DNA from 4 places in the Vibrio sp. EA2 genome. Region 1 is predicted to be linked to each of the others. Evidence: predicted binding sites of a transcription regulator. Region 1 holds the regulator's gene; each other region holds the start of a gene.
The links. Region 1 encodes CRP, which controls carbon source genes, mostly activating them, when cyclic AMP is high. Its sites were predicted from a motif close to TGTGANNNNNNTCACA; they were not measured.

Region 1 (4,486 bases):
GAGCTAGCGATGAAACTGTGGGAAGAAGCAGGTCTGCCAAAAGGTGTGATTAACCTGGTTCAGGGCGCGAAAGAGACCGGTATTGCTCTTGCGGATGCGAAAGGTATAGACGGTGTCCTATTTACCGGTAGTGCAAACACTGGCCACATTCTGCACCGCCAATTTGCAGGTCAACCTGGAAAAATGCTGGCGCTCGAAATGGGTGGCAACAACCCAATGGTTATCTCTGAAAACTACGGTGAGCTAGACGCTACGGTGTACACCATTATTCAGTCTGCTTTCATCAGTGCTGGCCAACGTTGTACCTGTGCACGTCGCCTATACGTACCGTTTGGTGAAAAAGGTGATGCATTGATTACTAAATTGGTTGAAGCGACGAATAAGATTCGCGTAGACCAACCATTTGCAGAACCAGCACCGTTTATGGGACCACAAATTTCTGTTGCGGCGGCGAAGTTCATTCTTGATGCGCAAGCTAACCTACAGTCACTCGGTGGAGAGAGCTTAATCGAAGCGAAAGCGGGTGAAGCGGCGTTTGTTTCTCCGGGCATCATTGATGTGACAAATATCGCTGAGTTGCCGGATGAAGAATACTTCGGCCCATTGCTGCAAGTTGTACGTTACCAAGGCTTGGAAAAAGCAGTGGAACTGGCGAATGATACTCGCTTTGGTCTGTCTGCGGGCTTAGTTTCTACTGATGACCAAGAGTGGGAATACTTCGTTGACCATATCCGCGCAGGTATCGTAAACCGCAACCGTCAATTGACTGGTGCAAGTGGTGACGCGCCGTTTGGTGGTCCAGGTGCTTCTGGTAACCTTCGTCCAAGCGCGTACTACGCGGCTGACTACTGTGCTTACCCAATGGCATCAATGGAAGGTGGCGAAACACTACTGCCTGCGACATTGAGCCCAGGTGTAGAACTTTAAGTTTCAACAACAAACAACAGAGCCACGACGGTACTTCGTGGCTCGGATTGCCGATGCATCATTAAAGTATGGAGTCTTAATGAGATCGGCATGAAAATAATTAAAAATGAGTGTGCGACTGACTGACATTCCGCCACAGGTTAGGCTGCTCGTTCATTATTCTGGACAGTGTTATAGCTGTGAACGAGCCGCCAACATTCTTAGCCTACATCTCGTAACAAGGAGCCGTTATGACCCCTGATGTGTTATTTGAATCGTTATGGCAAGACTATATCCAGCGTCTTTGCCCCTCTGCTGCAAAAGTTCATCAACTTCTTCAGGAAGATGAGCCTCTGATTAATGACCATATTGCACTGCGCACATTCAATGTTGAGCCGCTTGGTATTGAGACGCTGGCTAAGCCGTTCTTAGCCATTGGCTATAAGGCATGCGGTGATTATGTGTTTGAGAGTAAAAAACTCGTTGCGAAGCACTACGAGCATCCTGATCCTAAACAACCAAAAGTGTTCATCAGTGAGCTTAAAGTTGAAGAGTGTTCACCTGAGCTACAAGCGGTTGTGGCGAAGCTGGTCGCGCAAGTGGATGCAGAAAAACTGTCTGATAGCGCATTTTTACATGGCGGCCGCTTATGGGATCTCAGTTTTTCGGATTACCAGACTCTGGCTAAAGAAAGTGAATACGCATCCTGGCTGGCGGCACATGGGTATGGCGCTAACCATTTCACAGTCAGTGTGAATCAACTCAATCAATACGATGAAGTGAAGCAAGTGAACGATTACTTACGTCAGTCTGGATTTGTGATTAACGAGTCAGGCGGTGAAGTTAAAGGTTCTCCAGAAGTGTTGCTTGAGCAGTCTTCAACCATGGCGGATAAAGTAGCAGTAAGCTTTACTGGCGGCTCTGAGATCATTCCGGGTGGATTCTACGAATTCGCCAAACGCTACCCAATGGAAAACGGGGAACTTTACCCGGGTTTTGTAGCCGCATCCGCTGATAAAATCTTTGAGAGCACGAATGGCTAGTCGCTGTAGTTAATACCAATCCAAGTAAGAAAGTGGTTATAGAGAACCAGAAAACAGGCATCGAAAACAAACACGCACCGTATGTTTATAAGAACGCATCTATGGGGCTTCGATTTGCCATCCATGGCAAATAGAGTTTGTTTATCGAACCCTGTTCCCTGACCAGTTAATTTTCCGGATTGGTATAACTCGGTTCCTGATAGCATAGCGCTCACTAGGGAATTGAAAGCTTACCTGAATAGAAAAAGCCACCAATGTTGCCATTGGTGGCTTTATTATTTTATTTACACTACTCGAATCTTAGATTAACGAGTACCGTAAACGACGATAGTTTTACCGTGCGCAGAGATCAGGTTCTGCTCTTCTAGCATCTTCAAGATACGACCAACTGTCTCACGAGAACAGCCAACGATTTGACCGATTTCTTGGCGAGTGATCTTGATTTGCATGCCGTCTGGGTGAGTCATCGCGTCTGGTTGTTTTGCAAGGTTCAGAAGCGTCTGAGCGATACGACCAGTTACGTCTAGGAACGCTAGGTCACCCACTTTTTGGCTGGTTACCTGAAGGCGACTTGCCATCTGCGCAGAAAGACGCATTAGGATGTCTGGGTTTACTTGGATAAGCTGACGGAATTTCTTGAAAGAAATCTCAGCAACTTCACAAGGAGATTTAGCTCGAACCCAAGCTGTACGCTCTTGGTCTTCCTCGAATAGACCAAGTTCACCAATAAAGTCTCCTTGGTTTAGGTAAGAAAGGATCATTTCCTTACCTTCTTCGTCTTTGATAAGAACCGCAACAGAACCTTTAACGATGTAGTACAAGGTTTCAGCTTTTTCACCAGCGTGAATCAGCGTGCTCTTTGAAGGGTACTTATGAATGTGACAGTGTGAAAGAAACCACTCTAATGTCGGGTCGGTTTGAGGTTTACCTAGAACCATAATATCTCACTTCCTCTGCAGGGTACGCTTGCGCTATCCATATTTTAGCTAAGCCTGAATCAGACTTACTAGAATAAGAGCACTTTTTATATGCTGCAAGCTATCTTGTGTTTCGGTAAGAAATAGTATCCTTTTTCTAGGATGATTTCTTGATTTTAATCGTGCCATGGTTGCTATTTTGTACGCAAAACTGTGCACATGATCACGGTATGAAAAGTAAACACTCCGAAAGCGAGATTTTTAGCCAATTTTTCCTGTTTCTATCAGTTGTTGTAGGATAGGCCTCACGATCAGCTCCATTGCAAAACTCATCTTACCGCCCGGCACGACTATCGTGTTGTGACGTGACATAAACGAGCCGTCAATCATGGCCAACAGGTAAGGGAAGTCGACATTCTTGATCCCACGTAGGCGAATTACCACAAAGCTTTCATCCAGACTCGGGATGCCTTTGGCGTTAAGTGGGTTTGATGTGTCTACGGTTGGTACACGCTGAAAGTTAATGTGGGTACGTGAAAACTGCGGAGTAATGTAATTCAGGTAGTCGTCCATTGAGCGCACGATAGAGTCCATAACGGCCTCTCTTGAGTGGCCGCGGTCGCGCGTATCTCGGACGAATTTTTGGATCCACTCCAAGTTCACAATCGGTACCATGCCAATCAGAAAATCAACATGTTGCGACACATTCACTTCACCATCGACCACGCCACCGTGCAGCCCTTCATAGAAGAGTACATCGCTGTTGTCTGGTAGGTCTTGCCACGGTGTGAAAGTGCCTGGCATCTGGTTATACGGTACTGCTTCATCAAAGGTGTGCAGATAGCGACGTATGCTGCCAGTCCCTTCTTCGCCATATTGGCGGAAAAACTTTTCCAAACCAGGAAAGTCATTGGCCTGTGGACCAAAGTAGCTGATGTGTCTGCCTTGCTCGCGCGCTTTACGAATTTCGATATCCATTTCCGGGCGGGTAAAGCGATGGAAGCTGTCACCTTCAACCCAAGCTGGTTTGACGTTCATCATATTGAACATCTTGCGGAAGGCTTCAGATGTAGTGGTCGTGCCGGCACCGGAAGAGCCGGTTACTGCAATGATTGGGTGTTTAGCTGACATGACAAACCTTGTCGAAAATTACTTTCCTTTAAGATGCAGTAGGTATCTACTGCATGCGAGATAACCCACTATAGCACGTAACAACGGCTTGTCATCGAGTGGGATACGGTAAAATGTGAGGGGGTTAGGTAAAAGGTATTAATACTTTGCTTTTAATTGAATATCCACGGTTTCATGCAGTTCGGAGAACACGATAACCGCTTCGCCTTTCTCTAGCTGCAACTTAACCTGATCGATTTTATCTTGCAGGGAGACTTCAACGCTGCCGTAATCTGTCCCTTCACGCAGAACAAATTCACGAATCAGGTTTTCCAGTGTCTCTGGTGCAATGTCTTGCCAAGGAATGACCATAAATACCTCAGAATTTGATGATAGATGGATTGGTTGCGTTGACCTTGTGGTAATCACTCGTCCTAAAGGTCAACAACGGCAAGTTTACTGTGTCTTGAGTTTCGATACAGCAGAAAGGTGATCCGCAGCGATGCTTTC
Region 2 (4,486 bases), on a different contig from region 1:
TTTTTAACTCACTGTTTTTAATCCAACCACCAGATTCACCATAAACAAAAAGGACGCCGAAGCGTCCTTTTCTAAACTGTAATTGTAATAGCGTCTGCTATTATTTCTTACCGCTTGATAGTGCACCGAAACGCTTGTTGAAGCGATCAACACGGCCGCCTGTATCAACGATACGTTGCTTACCAGTGTAGAATGGGTGGCACTTGTCACATACGTCTAGGTGGATAGACTCTTTACCTAGAGTTGAGTTGAACTCAAAAGTGTTGCCGCAAGAACAAGTAGCAGATACTGCTTTGTATTCTGGATGGATACCAGCTTTCATGGGATAACCTCAATAGTAGGCCGTGTCGCTATACGAGTCTAAGCCGCACACCACACGCAATTAAAAATAAAAGTGCGATACCGCATCAGCTTAACGCCGAAGCCATATCTCAAGGCGCGATATAGTAATGAATCGCACTGATGGGATCAACACATTTGGCAATTTTTTCGCCACTTTTTTAGTCAGTCTATTGCTTGTCATCGGTTTACGAGGCGAGAAGTCAGCTTTACTCGAATTTTCACCCCAATTTTAATAGACTCTAAGCTCCTTTCCTTCTTTATATTACAGCAGAACTTTATGCGTCCATCCATTGCCAGAGTGGCACTACCTGTTCCACTCGACAAACAGTTTGATTATGCCATTCCGGGGCACCTGTTCCCGCTCATTGGTGGGCGTGTATCTGTACCTTTTGGACGTCAGACGTTGGTAGGAATTGTCACCGCGATGGTGAACCACTCAGATTTTCCTATCGAACAGCTCAAACCAATCAAAGCCGTTTTAGATTCGCAACCTATCTGGTCAGAAAAACTGTATTCATTGCTCACATGGTGTAGCCATTTTTATCAGTATCCATTGGGCGATACGCTTCACAATGCGATGCCAGCAGCGCTGAGAAAAGGAAAACCAGCTGATTTTGCCACCTTGCAGGAATGGCAGATCACCGAAGCGGGTAAAGACAAACTGATGCAAGGCCTCGACCGCCGGGCAGTGAAGCAACAAAAAGTTCTGCAAATCCTGGTAGACGGAGCCGTACCGCACCAAGAATTTGTAGAGCAAGAGATCGCCTCAACAGTGCTGAAATCGGTCGAAGAGAAAGGTTGGATTGAGCGAATTGAGAAAATGCCAACGATTTCTCAATGGCCCCAACAGGTCGAAAACGATGTCGACAAGCCGAAGCTTAACCATGAGCAAGCGCTCGCCATTGCCAGCGTGAACAGCCAAACGGGTTTTGCCTGCTATTTATTAGAGGGGGTAACAGGCTCCGGTAAGACCGAGGTTTACCTCAATCTGATCAAGCCTGTATTAGAAAAAGGTCGCCAAGCGTTAGTTCTGGTGCCAGAAATTGGCCTGACCCCACAAACCATCAATCGTTTTAAGCATCGCTTCAACGTACCTGTAGAAGTGATACATTCAGGTTTAAATGATACCGAACGTTTAAACTCGTGGTTATCTGCCCGAGATAAAGCGGCCGGAATCATCATTGGCACCCGCTCAGCTCTACTGACGCCATTCGCAGACCTTGGCATTATTATTGTTGATGAAGAACATGACGCTTCATACAAACAACAAGATAGTTTGCGCTACCACGCTCGTGACGTTGCCGTTATGCGTGCGCACAAAGAGCAAGTACCGATTGTGCTTGGCTCTGCAACTCCGGCATTAGAGACGCTGCATAATGCGTTATCGGGTAAATACCACCACCTCACACTAACTCAGCGTGCGGGCTCCGCAGTGCCAACCACCAATAAAGTACTCGATGTTAAAGGTCAATATTTAGAAAGTGGATTGTCTGCCCCACTGATTGCTGACATGCGTAAACACCTGAAAGCGGGTAATCAGGTGATGCTATTTCTTAACCGCCGAGGTTTCTCCCCTGCTCTGATGTGCCATGAATGTGGTTGGATTGCAGAATGTAAGCGCTGTGATGCCTATTACACCTTCCATCAATACAGCAATGAAATACGTTGCCATCATTGCGGCTCACAGCAACCCGTAATTCATCAGTGTCAGGGATGTGGTTCCACTCAGTTAGTAACGGTCGGTGTAGGCACAGAGCAGTTAGAACATCAGTTGGCGCAGCTCTTCCCTGAGTACAAAGCCATTCGTATCGACAGAGACAGTACCCGTCGTAAAGGCAGCTTGGAAGATGCCTTAGAATCGATTCGCAAAGGTGAATACCAGATTTTGATTGGTACGCAAATGCTTGCCAAAGGGCATCACTTTCCGAACGTAACATTGGTTGCACTATTGGATGTGGATGGTTCCTTATATAGCAGTGACTTTCGCGCTTCTGAACGCCTCGCTCAGCTTTTTATTCAGGTTGCGGGACGGGCTGGGCGTGCAAGTAAACCTGGCGAAGTGATTTTACAGACCCATCACCCAGAGCACAGCTTATTGCAGGCACTGCTGCAAAAAGATTATCGCCACTTTGCGATGACCGCCTTAGAAGAGCGAAAATTAGCACAGCTGCCCCCGTACAGTTACCTGACTCTGTTTAAGGCTGAAGCAAACCAAAGTGAAATAGTAGAAGACTTCCTGCGTCAGGTTCGTTTTACTCTTGAGTCACACCCATTATTTGACGACACCTGTATGGTGCTGGGTCCGACCCCTTCCCCACTGGCCAAACGCGCAGGTAAATATCGCTGGCAACTTTTGCTGCAAACTCAACATCGTTCATTGATGCAAAAGTTATTAACCAGTGCAAAGCCTGCTATTGAGTTGTTACCTAATGCCAAGAAAGTGCGTTGGAATTTAGACATAGAACCACAGGACCTGAGCTAGCAAACGTTTAGCTATGTAATGAATTACCTTTTAATGTGACAAAAATCACACTATCATTGTGGTTTTTGTTAAACAGACCGTAACTTTCACCATAGAAATGAATAGACTATCCCATTAAGTAAAGTCTTCGTTTCTTGTAACGAAATACTTTAAATTTACACTTTAACGTTTCCCCAACATTGAAATGTTGTTCTGGCAATGAAAAAGCACTTTACCCACTAAATAATCAACAACAATGTGATGGTAAAGCGAGCGTTTTCTGCACTCAATTACAACAATTTCACTCTGGGGGATTAACGTCATCTTGGCGAATTATTTGAGAGGTTTTAAAACTATGGCGACAATGAAGGATGTTGCCCAGCTTGCGGGAGTATCTACCGCGACGGTATCTCGAGCACTAATGAACCCGGAGAAAGTCTCAGCGTCTACGCGAAAACGAGTAGAAGACGCGGTACTTGAGGCGGGTTACTCACCAAACTCTTTAGCACGTAATTTACGCAGAAACGAATCGAAGACCATTGTTACGATCGTTCCTGACATCTGCGATCCCTACTTTTCTGAAATCATTCGTGGTATCGAAGATGCTGCAATGGAGCACGGCTATCTCGTATTGCTTGGCGATAGCGGTCAGCAAAAGAAACGCGAAAGTTCATTTGTGAACCTGGTCTTTACTAAGCAAGCTGACGGGATGCTGCTACTTGGTACCGACTTACCGTTTGATGTCAGCAAACCCGAACAAAAAAACCTGCCACCTATGGTCATGGCCTGTGAATTTGCTCCTGAACTGGAGCTACCAACCGTTCATATCGATAACCTGACATCAGCATTTGAAGCCGTCAATTACCTGACCCAGCTTGGTCATAAACGTATTGCGCAAATTTCAGGTCCCGATACAGCGGTATTGTGTCAATTCCGTCAACAAGGCTACCAACAAGCATTGCGTCGTGCTGGCATAAACAAAGAACCACAATACAGTATTGTCACCGAATTCTCTTTTGAAGGCGGAGCAAAAGCAGTACGTAAGTTGCTGGAGCTACACGAGCCACCAACCGCGATTTTCTGCCACTGTGACACGATGGCAATCGGTGCCATTCAAGAAGCGAAAAAGCTCGGTTTCCGCGTCCCACAAGATCTGTCGGTAGTCGGGTTTGATGACATCAATTTCGCTCAGTACTGTGATCCTCCGTTAACGACCATCTCTCAGCCTCGCTACGAGATTGGCCGACAAGCGATGCTAATGATGCTAGAGCTTCTAAAAGGGCACGATGTCCATTCAGGGTCTCGTCTTCTAGAAACAAACCTGATTGTTCGTGGAAGCGCTGCGCCACCAGCGAGATAGATTAAAGAGAAGATCCTAGGGTCTAGGTGACTAGGTCCTAGGTCCTCTCTTTCAAACCTTTCCCCTCCCACCTAACAAGATTCATTCAACAGGGTGTTTTCTCAACTCGTTCTGGATTAACATAATTGCAAGAATTCTTGATGATCAAAAATGACCGTGGCAAACAGAGATTATGTAAGAAGGGGGCGTGGAACCCCAAAAAAGTCGACAAAAAAACAACCTTCCAGAAAGAAGCCTTGGCGTAGTGGTCTACTGGCAATCGTGCTAGTGGGCGGCTTTGGCTATGGTCTTTACTTACTAAACAATGATCCAGAGCCCCAGCC
Region 3 (4,486 bases), on a different contig from region 1:
CAACCGCTAATAAATACTGGGTTAAGTCGTTGGTACCCACTGAAACGAAATCAACGCGATGTGCGATAGTCGGTAATAAATAAACCATCGAAGGCACTTCGATCATCACCCCGACTTCCGGCGCTTGAATCCGTTCATCAATTAACACGGCTTCACTGTAAGCCTGATCAATTAAGGTAATCGCATCATCCAGCTCTTTTACCCCTGAGACCATTGGCAGCAAGATACTCAAATTACCACTATCTGCACTTGCCCTTAGCATGGCACGTAACTGGATAAGGAAAATATCTGGATGATCTAAGGTAAAGCGGATGCCGCGCCAACCTAAAAATGGGTTATCTTCATCGATAGGTAAATATGGCAGTGGTTTGTCACCACCAATATCCAATGTACGCATGACCACACGCTGATGTGCGTAACTGTTCAGTATCGCCTTATATTGATGATACTGCTCATCTTCGGATGGAAAGTGATGCTGAAGTAAAAATGCTATTTCAGTTCGATATAATCCCACGCCATCCACTCCGGTGTTGATGGCAATATTGCTGTCAGCACTCAACCCCGCATTCAGCATGACTTCGACGTGGTGATTATCTTGCGTAACCGCTGGCAGTGAGAGATCCTTATTCACCATTGCAGCGAGTTCGGTTTCTTCGCTAACTAAGCTACGGTACTCACGTAATAACTGACGGTTTGGCTCTAGGAAAATCTCTCCGGTATAGCCATCAACAATGCCCAACTTACCGTTGACCACTTCTGTGTTGATGTTGGCGCCCATCACTGCAGGTACACCCAAGGCACGCGATAAAATAGCCGCGTGAGAGTTGGCTCCCCCTTCCAGCGAAACCACCGCCAATAAATGTTCTTTAGGGACTGAAGCGAGTAAGGTTGCGGTAAGCTCATTTGCCACCATAATGACAGGTCGATCAATGGCAGAATTCTCTTGCTCACTATTGTGCAAGAAATAAAGCAATCTTTGGCCCAGTTCTCTGATGTCCTGCGCTCGCTCACGCATGTATACATCAGACATTCTGGCAAACCGATTCGAGTAAGACTCTACAACCTGTCGCAGTGCCCAGTCAGCCCTATCGCCTTTCTCGATTTGTTTCTTAAGATCACCACGCAACATCGGATCATTAAGCAAGTGAGTAAACAAATCGAAGATAGCTAACGCGTCTTTATTGATTTCGCTATCCAGCTTCTTACGCATCCGGCGGAAATCATTCAAAGCTCGCTCAATCGCGACCAGTAAGAGCTCATATTCACGCTCTTTGTCTAGCGTAGAGGCAGGAAAAACATCGGACAAGCTAGGTTGTGTGTTATCAAACCAGAACTCGCCAATAGCTACACCTGTCGACGCAGGAACCCCTTTCAAAACGGTCGGTTTCGAAGCCAGTTGCCAATGACCAAGATTTTGTGCGTGAGCAATCAATACCGCTAACTGCGCCGATAATGTGACGAGGAATGACTCTTCCATTTCACTGAACAAACGCGGCGTTTTTTGCTGAATAACTAAAACACCCAACACTTGTTTGCGATGAATAATCGGAGTGGCAAGAAAGGAGTGGAAAATTTGCTCTCCGAGTTGAGGGAAAAATTTAAACTCGGGATGTTTGGAAGCTTCGGCAAGATTGAGTGGTTCAGCGCTACGCTTAACTAACCCGACCAAACCTTCATTGAAGTTGATATGGATGCTATCACCTTCAAACGTCAGGCCTTGAGTCGCCATTAACTCAAGGCGCTGCATTTCTTCATTAGCAAGATAAATAGTACAACACTCTGTGCGAAGGGCAGCACAAGTCTCTTTAACCAATATATCAAAGGCCAGATGCACATCTTCGACTCTGGAGACTTTTTCAACTATTTCCCTTAGCTGGCTGAGCATGACTATCCTCTACGTTGCTTTTTTCTTTTCCCTTTCGCTTTTCTTTCTCGAAAAGGCATGGCTAAAGAAGCAAACTCTTTCATTGCACGACGGTAAACGTCTCGCTTGAAAGAAACAACTTGCCTAACTGGGTACCAATAACTTACCCACCGCCAACCATCAAATTCAGGGGATTTCCCGCGTTGCATATTGATGCGAGATTCATCGCATTCTAATCGCAGCAGAAACCATTTCTGTTTTTGGCCGATACAAACAGGCTTGGAGTCCCAACGCACCAATCGCTTTGGTAGTTTATATCTTAACCAATGACGACTTGTTGCAATGATTTTAACGTCTTTTTTCGTTAAACCGACTTCCTCATATAACTCCCTGAACATTGCTTGCTCAGGTGTTTCACCTTCGTCAATTCCACCTTGTGGAAATTGCCATGAGTGTTGCCCGTATCGTTTAGCCCAGAAGACCTGACCATGGTTATTACATATCACAATACCAACATTCAGTCGGTAACCATCGCCATCTATCACTGGCTAACCTCTATGAATAATTTTTTATTACCGTGATTTTTCCACATATCCCCATGACTAGCAAACTTACTGATGTGATATGAGCAAGATTTATTACTTTTACACCGTTATTGGATATCTTTTAGCCAACAAATACTTTATCAACACAAGAGTGAGACATTGCCCACATTTATTCACCTTTTCTGTGAATAACTTTGTGAAGAATTCGAGGGCAAAGAATATTTTTGTTCAAAACAATGGCGTACCACTTAAATAATGAAAACAAAAAATAAAAATAAGATATTGATAATAAATGAATTAAACATAAAAACGGTGATTAAATGATCTTAAAATCATTGATGATCTTTTCATCAAAAACAGATCGGTCAAAGATCCACCAACCTACAATTTATCCACACTTATCCAGTAGAGCTTCATGACATGTTGATAAAATCAAGCCTAAAAACCCGTTCAAACCCCTGTTAATTCATCCAGCCCTGACTTAGATCCCACCACACCCTTAGCTCCCTGTGGATAAGTTATGAATTGATCATTCTTAATCCACCTCGTTGAAATCTTAAACAGTGCTTTTTTTCGGAATTTGTTAAACTATGGGTTTTGAAATAGCCCCCAGCCAATATGAAACCAGAACCACAAACAGAAGCGGAGCTCATGGAGCGTGCTCACGATATTGCCGGCCTGAGTTTTGCGGAACTCGCGCAAGAAGCCGGGATGATCGTTCCTGAAAACTTAAAGAGAGACAAAGGCTGGGTGGGCCAGCTGCTTGAATGGCATTTGGGTGCTCCAGCCGGAAGTAAGCCCCAACAAGACTTCTCCAAATTAGGGATCGAATTAAAAAGCATTCCGATTGGTTATTCAGGTAGACCATTAGAAACCACATTCGTTTGTGTTGCGCCCTTGACGGGTGTGCAAGGTCTTACCTGGGAAACCAGCCACGTAAGAAACAAACTCTCTCGTGTACTTTGGGTACCCGTTGAAGGTGAGCGAGAAATTCCCCTTGCAGAGCGCCGGGTCGGCAGCCCCTTAATTTGGTCGCCTGACGAAGAAGAAGAGCGTATTTTACGTAACGATTGGGAAGAGCTGATGGAAATGATCGTACTGGGTCAGTTTGATCAAATTTCCGCCAGACACGGGGAAGCCCTTCATTTACGACCAAAAGCCGCCAATGCAAAAGCACAAACGGAAGCGTACAGCTCAAACGGTAAGCCAATAAAAACCCTGCCCCGAGGATTTTATCTCAGAACACAGTTTACCGAGCAGATTCTGCTTAAACATTACATCAATACACAATCTGAGTGACCAATGATCTCAACGACTTAGTGTGTGACGAGTGATAATTCAATATCACAATATGCGGCCACACCATTACTACCGCACTCATCGTATGCGTTGTGTAGCCTCAAATACGCTTTTTTGAACCCCAACTTGAGCAGCTCTTCTTTCACCAATTCTAGTGATCCAAAATGGATAGGATCTTCGCCGTCTTTGATCGGCTCAAGTTGGTGTTTGTATTCCACTGCTAGCAAATAGTCAGAGACATCAGAACAGCCGATCACAAAGACTTTTGGCATTTTATAGCTGTCTTTGTGATCGCCGTGTAGCCACATGTCCAATTGATGCTTCTGCATGATTCACCTCCTTTACCACTTGCTCTAAGTGTAGTTAGAGTATCAAGCGCTTTCGAGTCATCTTAAGCAGTTAAACGCAAATCATTTGCGAGAGAGGCTAAAAATCCCCTATATTGGGGTAACGCAATACGTTGGTGACTCTCAAGGAAGTGAAATGCAATATACTAAACTGCCGCACTCGTCGCTCGAGATTAGTAAAATCTGCCTCGGCACCATGACATTCGGTGAACAAAATACAGAAAAAGAAGCGTTTGAACAGCTTGATTTTGCCTTGGATCATGGGGTGAATTTCATCGATACCGCTGAAATGTACCCAGTACCGCCTAATGCCGATACCCAAGGTCTGACGGAACAATACATCGGAAACTGGCTCGCAAAATCGGGCAAACGCGAAAAAGTCGTGCTGGCAACAAAAGTCGCCGGGCCACGTAACGTTCCTCATATTCGCG
Region 4 (4,486 bases), on a different contig from region 1:
GCCGATAAGCTGCAGGACTGTTACGCCGCTTTAGGTGTCGTCCATACCAAGTACAAGCACTTACCAAGTGAGTTCGATGACTACGTCGCGAACCCGAAGCCAAATGGTTACCAGTCCATCCATACCGTTATCCTTGGTCCTGAAGGGAAAACCATCGAAATCCAGATTCGAACCAAGCAGATGCATGAAGAGTCGGAACTTGGTGTTGCCGCGCACTGGAAATACAAAGAAGGCGCGAGCGCTCGCAGTGGCTATGATGAGAAAATCACCTGGCTGCGTAAGCTTCTGGATTGGCAAGAAGAGATGTCCGATTCTGGTGAGATGTTGGATGAGCTACGAAGTCAGGTCTTCGATGATCGCGTTTATGCCTTTACGCCTCGTGGTGATGTTGTCGACCTACCAATGGGCGCGACACCATTGGACTTCGCTTATCATATTCACTCCGAAGTGGGTCATCGTTGTATCGGTGCCAAAGTCGGCGGACGTATCGTACCGTTTACCCATAAATTGCATATGGGCGATCAGGTAGAGATCATCACTTCAAAAGAGCCAAACCCATCACGTGACTGGCTAAACCCGTCATTAGGGTTCGTTCATTCTGGTCGAGCTCGCGCCAAAATCAATGCTTGGTTCCGCAAGCAAAGCCGTGAGAAAAACCTAGAGGCAGGTCGTGAAATCCTAGAGCACGAACTGGTCAAAATTGGCGCGACCATGAAAGATGCTGAGCATTACGCGCTTAAGCGATTCAACGTTAGGACGCCTGATGAGTTGTTTGTTGGTGTGGGTAGTGGTGATTTACGTATTAACCAGGTTATTAACCACATCAATGCGTTGGTAAATAAACCAACCGCAGAAGAAGAAGATCAGCAAGCACTTGAAAAACTTCAGGAAGCTGAGCATAAATCACCCGTTCAGAGCCGGCCGAAGAAAGATGCGGTAGTGGTTGAAGGGGTTGATAACCTAATGACGCACCTTGCGCGTTGCTGTCAGCCAATCCCAGGTGATGATATCTGTGGCTATATTACGCAAGGCCGTGGTATTTCCGTTCACCGCAGTGACTGCGAACAGCTGGAAGAACTGCGTCATCATGCGCCAGAACGCATCATTGATACCGTCTGGGGCAGTGGTTTTGTCGGTTCCTATATTCTTACCGTACGAGTAGAAGCCATGGAGCGTGGTGGTTTGTTAAAAGACATCACCACTCTATTTGCGAATGAGAAAATCAAAGTCACCAGCATGAAGAGCCGCGTCGATTATCGTCGCCAGCTTGCCATCATGGATTTTGATCTGGAAGTGACCAATATTGAAGCACTCTCTCGCGTGTCGAAACGTGTTGAGCAGATCAGAGATGTTATGTCTGTAAAACGCCTCGGCTAGTTTTTACGTCACATTTAGCTTTTTATCTGCGTTAGCTGCACTTATTCGCTCCATCACATAGCGGGCTATGCTCAGGAGGCTCATAAGTTTGCTGCCTTGCTAAAAGAGCCAACTGTTTAGTAAAAACGCACTAGTGAATTAATTTAAAAGGTGAGTGGTTATGCTGCTCGCCTTTTTGTCTATAAGAATACCTTGTTAAAAGGAACGCTTTGTTTAGGGGAAAAGGTTATGAGTCATCCAATTGAACAGCTTGAAGCGATCATGGCGCAATTGCGTGATCCGGAGGGAGGGTGCCCTTGGGATATGAAGCAGAGCTTCGATACGATTGTTCCGCATACCATAGAAGAAACCTACGAAGTCGTCGATGCAATTCAGAATCGCGATTGGCCCAACCTCAAAGAAGAACTGGGTGACTTGCTGTTTCAGGTTATTTTTTACAGCCAATTGGCGAAAGAGCAGGAGCTGTTTGATTTTTCTGAGGTGGTTGAAACCGTGAATGAAAAATTAACTCGCCGTCATCCTCACGTTTTTTCCGATGCTGAGTTCGAATCTGATGCTGAAATTAATGCCAATTGGGAAGCGGAAAAGGCGAAAGAAAAAGCACAAGTAGGCAAAGAAGAAAAAAGTATTCTAGACTCAATACCAAACTCTTTGCCGGCGCTTTCGCGTGCTACAAAGATTCAGAAAAAATGCGCTAAATTTGGATTTGACTGGGATTCGCTTGGGCCGGTTGTAGGTAAGGTCCAGGAAGAAATTGATGAGGTAATGGAAGAAGCCATTCAAGTTGACCCGGATGAAGAGAAAGTAGAACTCGAACTGGGTGATTTACTTTTTGCGACGGTGAACTTGGCTCGTCATCTTGGTAAAGACCCTGAAGTGGCATTAGGTAAGGCGAATTTAAAGTTTGCGCGACGATTTAAGCAGGTAGAGGTGAAAGTAGCTCAATCCGGAAGGGGATTAAAAGATTGCTCTCTGACTGAGCTTGATGAATTCTGGGATGAAGTGAAAAAAGAAGAGTAGTGCGGGCGTCAAGTGACAAGAAGCGGTTTTGAGACCAGTTTGACGAAGAAGATAAATATGCATCCTTGTTCTCTTTGTCCACTTTGATTTGAAGCAAAAAATAAAAAATTGCGGTGTGATAGATTTCACGTTGTGGCGGTAAGGAGCTTCTGGTATATTTATCTCCCGTCCAGAAGCACTCCATTTCCCTCATTCAACCAATTTCAGGTTAAACATGACGACAAATTACATTTTTGTTACTGGCGGGGTTGTATCCTCTCTAGGTAAAGGTATTGCAGCAGCATCTCTTGCGGCTATTCTAGAAGCTCGTGGTCTTAAAGTGACTATGATGAAGCTTGACCCTTACATCAACGTTGACCCAGGCACTATGAGCCCGATTCAACACGGTGAAGTGTTCGTCACGGAAGATGGCGCTGAAACTGACCTTGACCTTGGCCACTATGAGCGTTTTATTCGCACTAAGATGTCCAAGCGTAACAATTTCACAGCAGGTCGTGTTTATGCCGACGTACTTCGTAAAGAACGTCGCGGTGACTACCTAGGTGCAACGATTCAGGTTATCCCTCACATCACGAACGCAATTAAAGATCGTGTGATCGCTGGTTCTGAAGGTCACGATGTAGCTATCGTTGAAGTCGGCGGTACGGTCGGTGATATCGAATCACTACCGTTTATGGAAGCAATCCGTCAGTTGGCGATCGAAGTCGGCCGTGAAAACGCCATGTTCATGCACCTGACGCTTGTTCCTTACCTAGCAGCCGCTGGCGAAGTAAAAACTAAGCCAACTCAGCACTCTGTAAAAGAGTTGCTATCGATCGGTATCCAGCCAGACATCCTAGTTTGTCGTAGCGACCGCATGATCCCAGCGAACGAGCGTAAGAAAATTGCACTTTTCTGTAACGTTCCAGAGAAAGCGGTCATTTCAATGAAGGATGTGGATTCAATCTACAAGATCCCTCAATTGATTAAATCTCAAGGTCTCGATGATCTTGTGTGTGCTCGTTTTGGTATTGACGCTCCTGAAGCTAACCTTTCTGAGTGGGAACAGGTTATTTACGAAGAAGCAAACCCAACCGGTGAAGTCACTATCGGTATGGTAGGTAAATACATCGAACTACCAGATGCTTACAAATCAGTAAACGAAGCGCTAAAACACGCAGGCTTGAAAAACCGTCTAAACGTGACCATCAAGTACGTTGACTCACAAGACATTGAAACCAAAGGTGTTGAGCTCTTAGAAGGGCTAGACGCAATCTTGGTTCCTGGTGGTTTCGGCGATCGTGGCGTTGAAGGAAAAATCCGTGCGGCTCAATACGCACGTGAGAACAACGTTCCTTACCTAGGCATTTGTCTTGGTATGCAAGTTGCCCTAATCGAATACGCGCGTAACGTTGCGGGTCTGGAAGGTGCACATTCAACAGAATTTAACAAAGAAACGAAGTACCCTGTGGTAGGTTTGATCACAGAGTGGGTAGACGAATCAGGTAACGTCGAAGAGCGTACTGAAAAGTCTGACCTTGGTGGTACTATGCGTCTTGGTTCACAGCTTTGTCACCTACAGAAAGGGACAAAAGCTTACGAACTATATGGTAGCGCGACGATCCATGAGCGTCACCGTCACCGTTACGAAGTAAACAACAATCTTCGTCCGCAAATCGAAAAAGCTGGCCTGAAAGTTTCTGGTCTGTCTGCGGACAAGAAGCTAGTAGAGATGATTGAGAACCCAGAACACCCATGGTTTGTGGCGGCTCAATTCCATCCAGAATTTACATCGACGCCTCGCGATGGACATCCATTGTTTGCAGGCTTCGTTAAAGCCGCGGGTCAATTCTCACGCGGCGAGTTCGAGAAGTAAGTAAAGGGATGCGGGCAGCGGCGAAGGTTGTGCTGCTGCCCTTTAAAATTGACATTTATATTTGAAACGAGAGGAAACATTAATGTCTAAGATCGTTAAAGTTCTAGGTCGTGAAATCATCGACTCACGTGGTAACCCAACAGTAGAAGCTGAAGTTCACCTAGAAGGCGGTTTCGTAGGTATGGCAGCAGCGCCATCTGGTGCATCTACTGGTTCTCGCGAAGCTCTTGAGCT

Region 2: the regulator CRP is predicted to act here: its motif matches at 2,859-2,874, upstream of cytR (DNA-binding transcriptional regulator CytR).
Region 3: the regulator CRP is predicted to act here: its motif matches at 2,562-2,577, upstream of rppH (RNA pyrophosphohydrolase).
Region 4: the regulator CRP is predicted to act here: its motif matches at 2,512-2,527, upstream of RXX31_RS21925 (CTP synthase).

Annotation. Positions count from the first base shown of each region.
Region 1 is NZ_JAWLID010000022.1:15,833-20,318, reverse strand. It holds gene astD (succinylglutamate-semialdehyde dehydrogenase) at 1-927, shown strand, start outside; gene RXX31_RS22990 (DUF1338 domain-containing protein) at 1,158-1,949, shown strand; gene crp (cAMP-activated global transcriptional regulator CRP) at 2,255-2,887, opposite strand; gene RXX31_RS22980 (phosphoribulokinase) at 3,128-3,997, opposite strand; gene RXX31_RS22975 (YheU family protein) at 4,136-4,348, opposite strand; gene RXX31_RS22970 (hydrolase) at 4,433-4,486, opposite strand, start outside.
Region 2 is NZ_JAWLID010000011.1:61,614-66,099, reverse strand. It holds gene rpmE (50S ribosomal protein L31) at 101-322, opposite strand; gene priA (primosomal protein N') at 620-2,824, shown strand; gene cytR (DNA-binding transcriptional regulator CytR) at 3,159-4,163, shown strand; gene RXX31_RS18820 (SPOR domain-containing protein) at 4,320-4,486, shown strand, end outside.
Region 3 is NZ_JAWLID010000006.1:48,780-53,265, forward strand. It holds gene ptsP (phosphoenolpyruvate--protein phosphotransferase) at 1-1,885, opposite strand, end outside; gene rppH (RNA pyrophosphohydrolase) at 1,888-2,409, opposite strand; gene mutH (DNA mismatch repair endonuclease MutH) at 3,028-3,708, shown strand; gene RXX31_RS14245 (DUF6482 family protein) at 3,726-4,037, opposite strand; gene RXX31_RS14250 (NADP(H)-dependent aldo-keto reductase) at 4,192-4,486, shown strand, end outside.
Region 4 is NZ_JAWLID010000018.1:17,709-22,194, reverse strand. It holds gene relA (GTP diphosphokinase) at 1-1,377, shown strand, start outside; gene mazG (nucleoside triphosphate pyrophosphohydrolase) at 1,606-2,397, shown strand; gene RXX31_RS21925 (CTP synthase) at 2,612-4,252, shown strand; gene eno (phosphopyruvate hydratase) at 4,335-4,486, shown strand, end outside.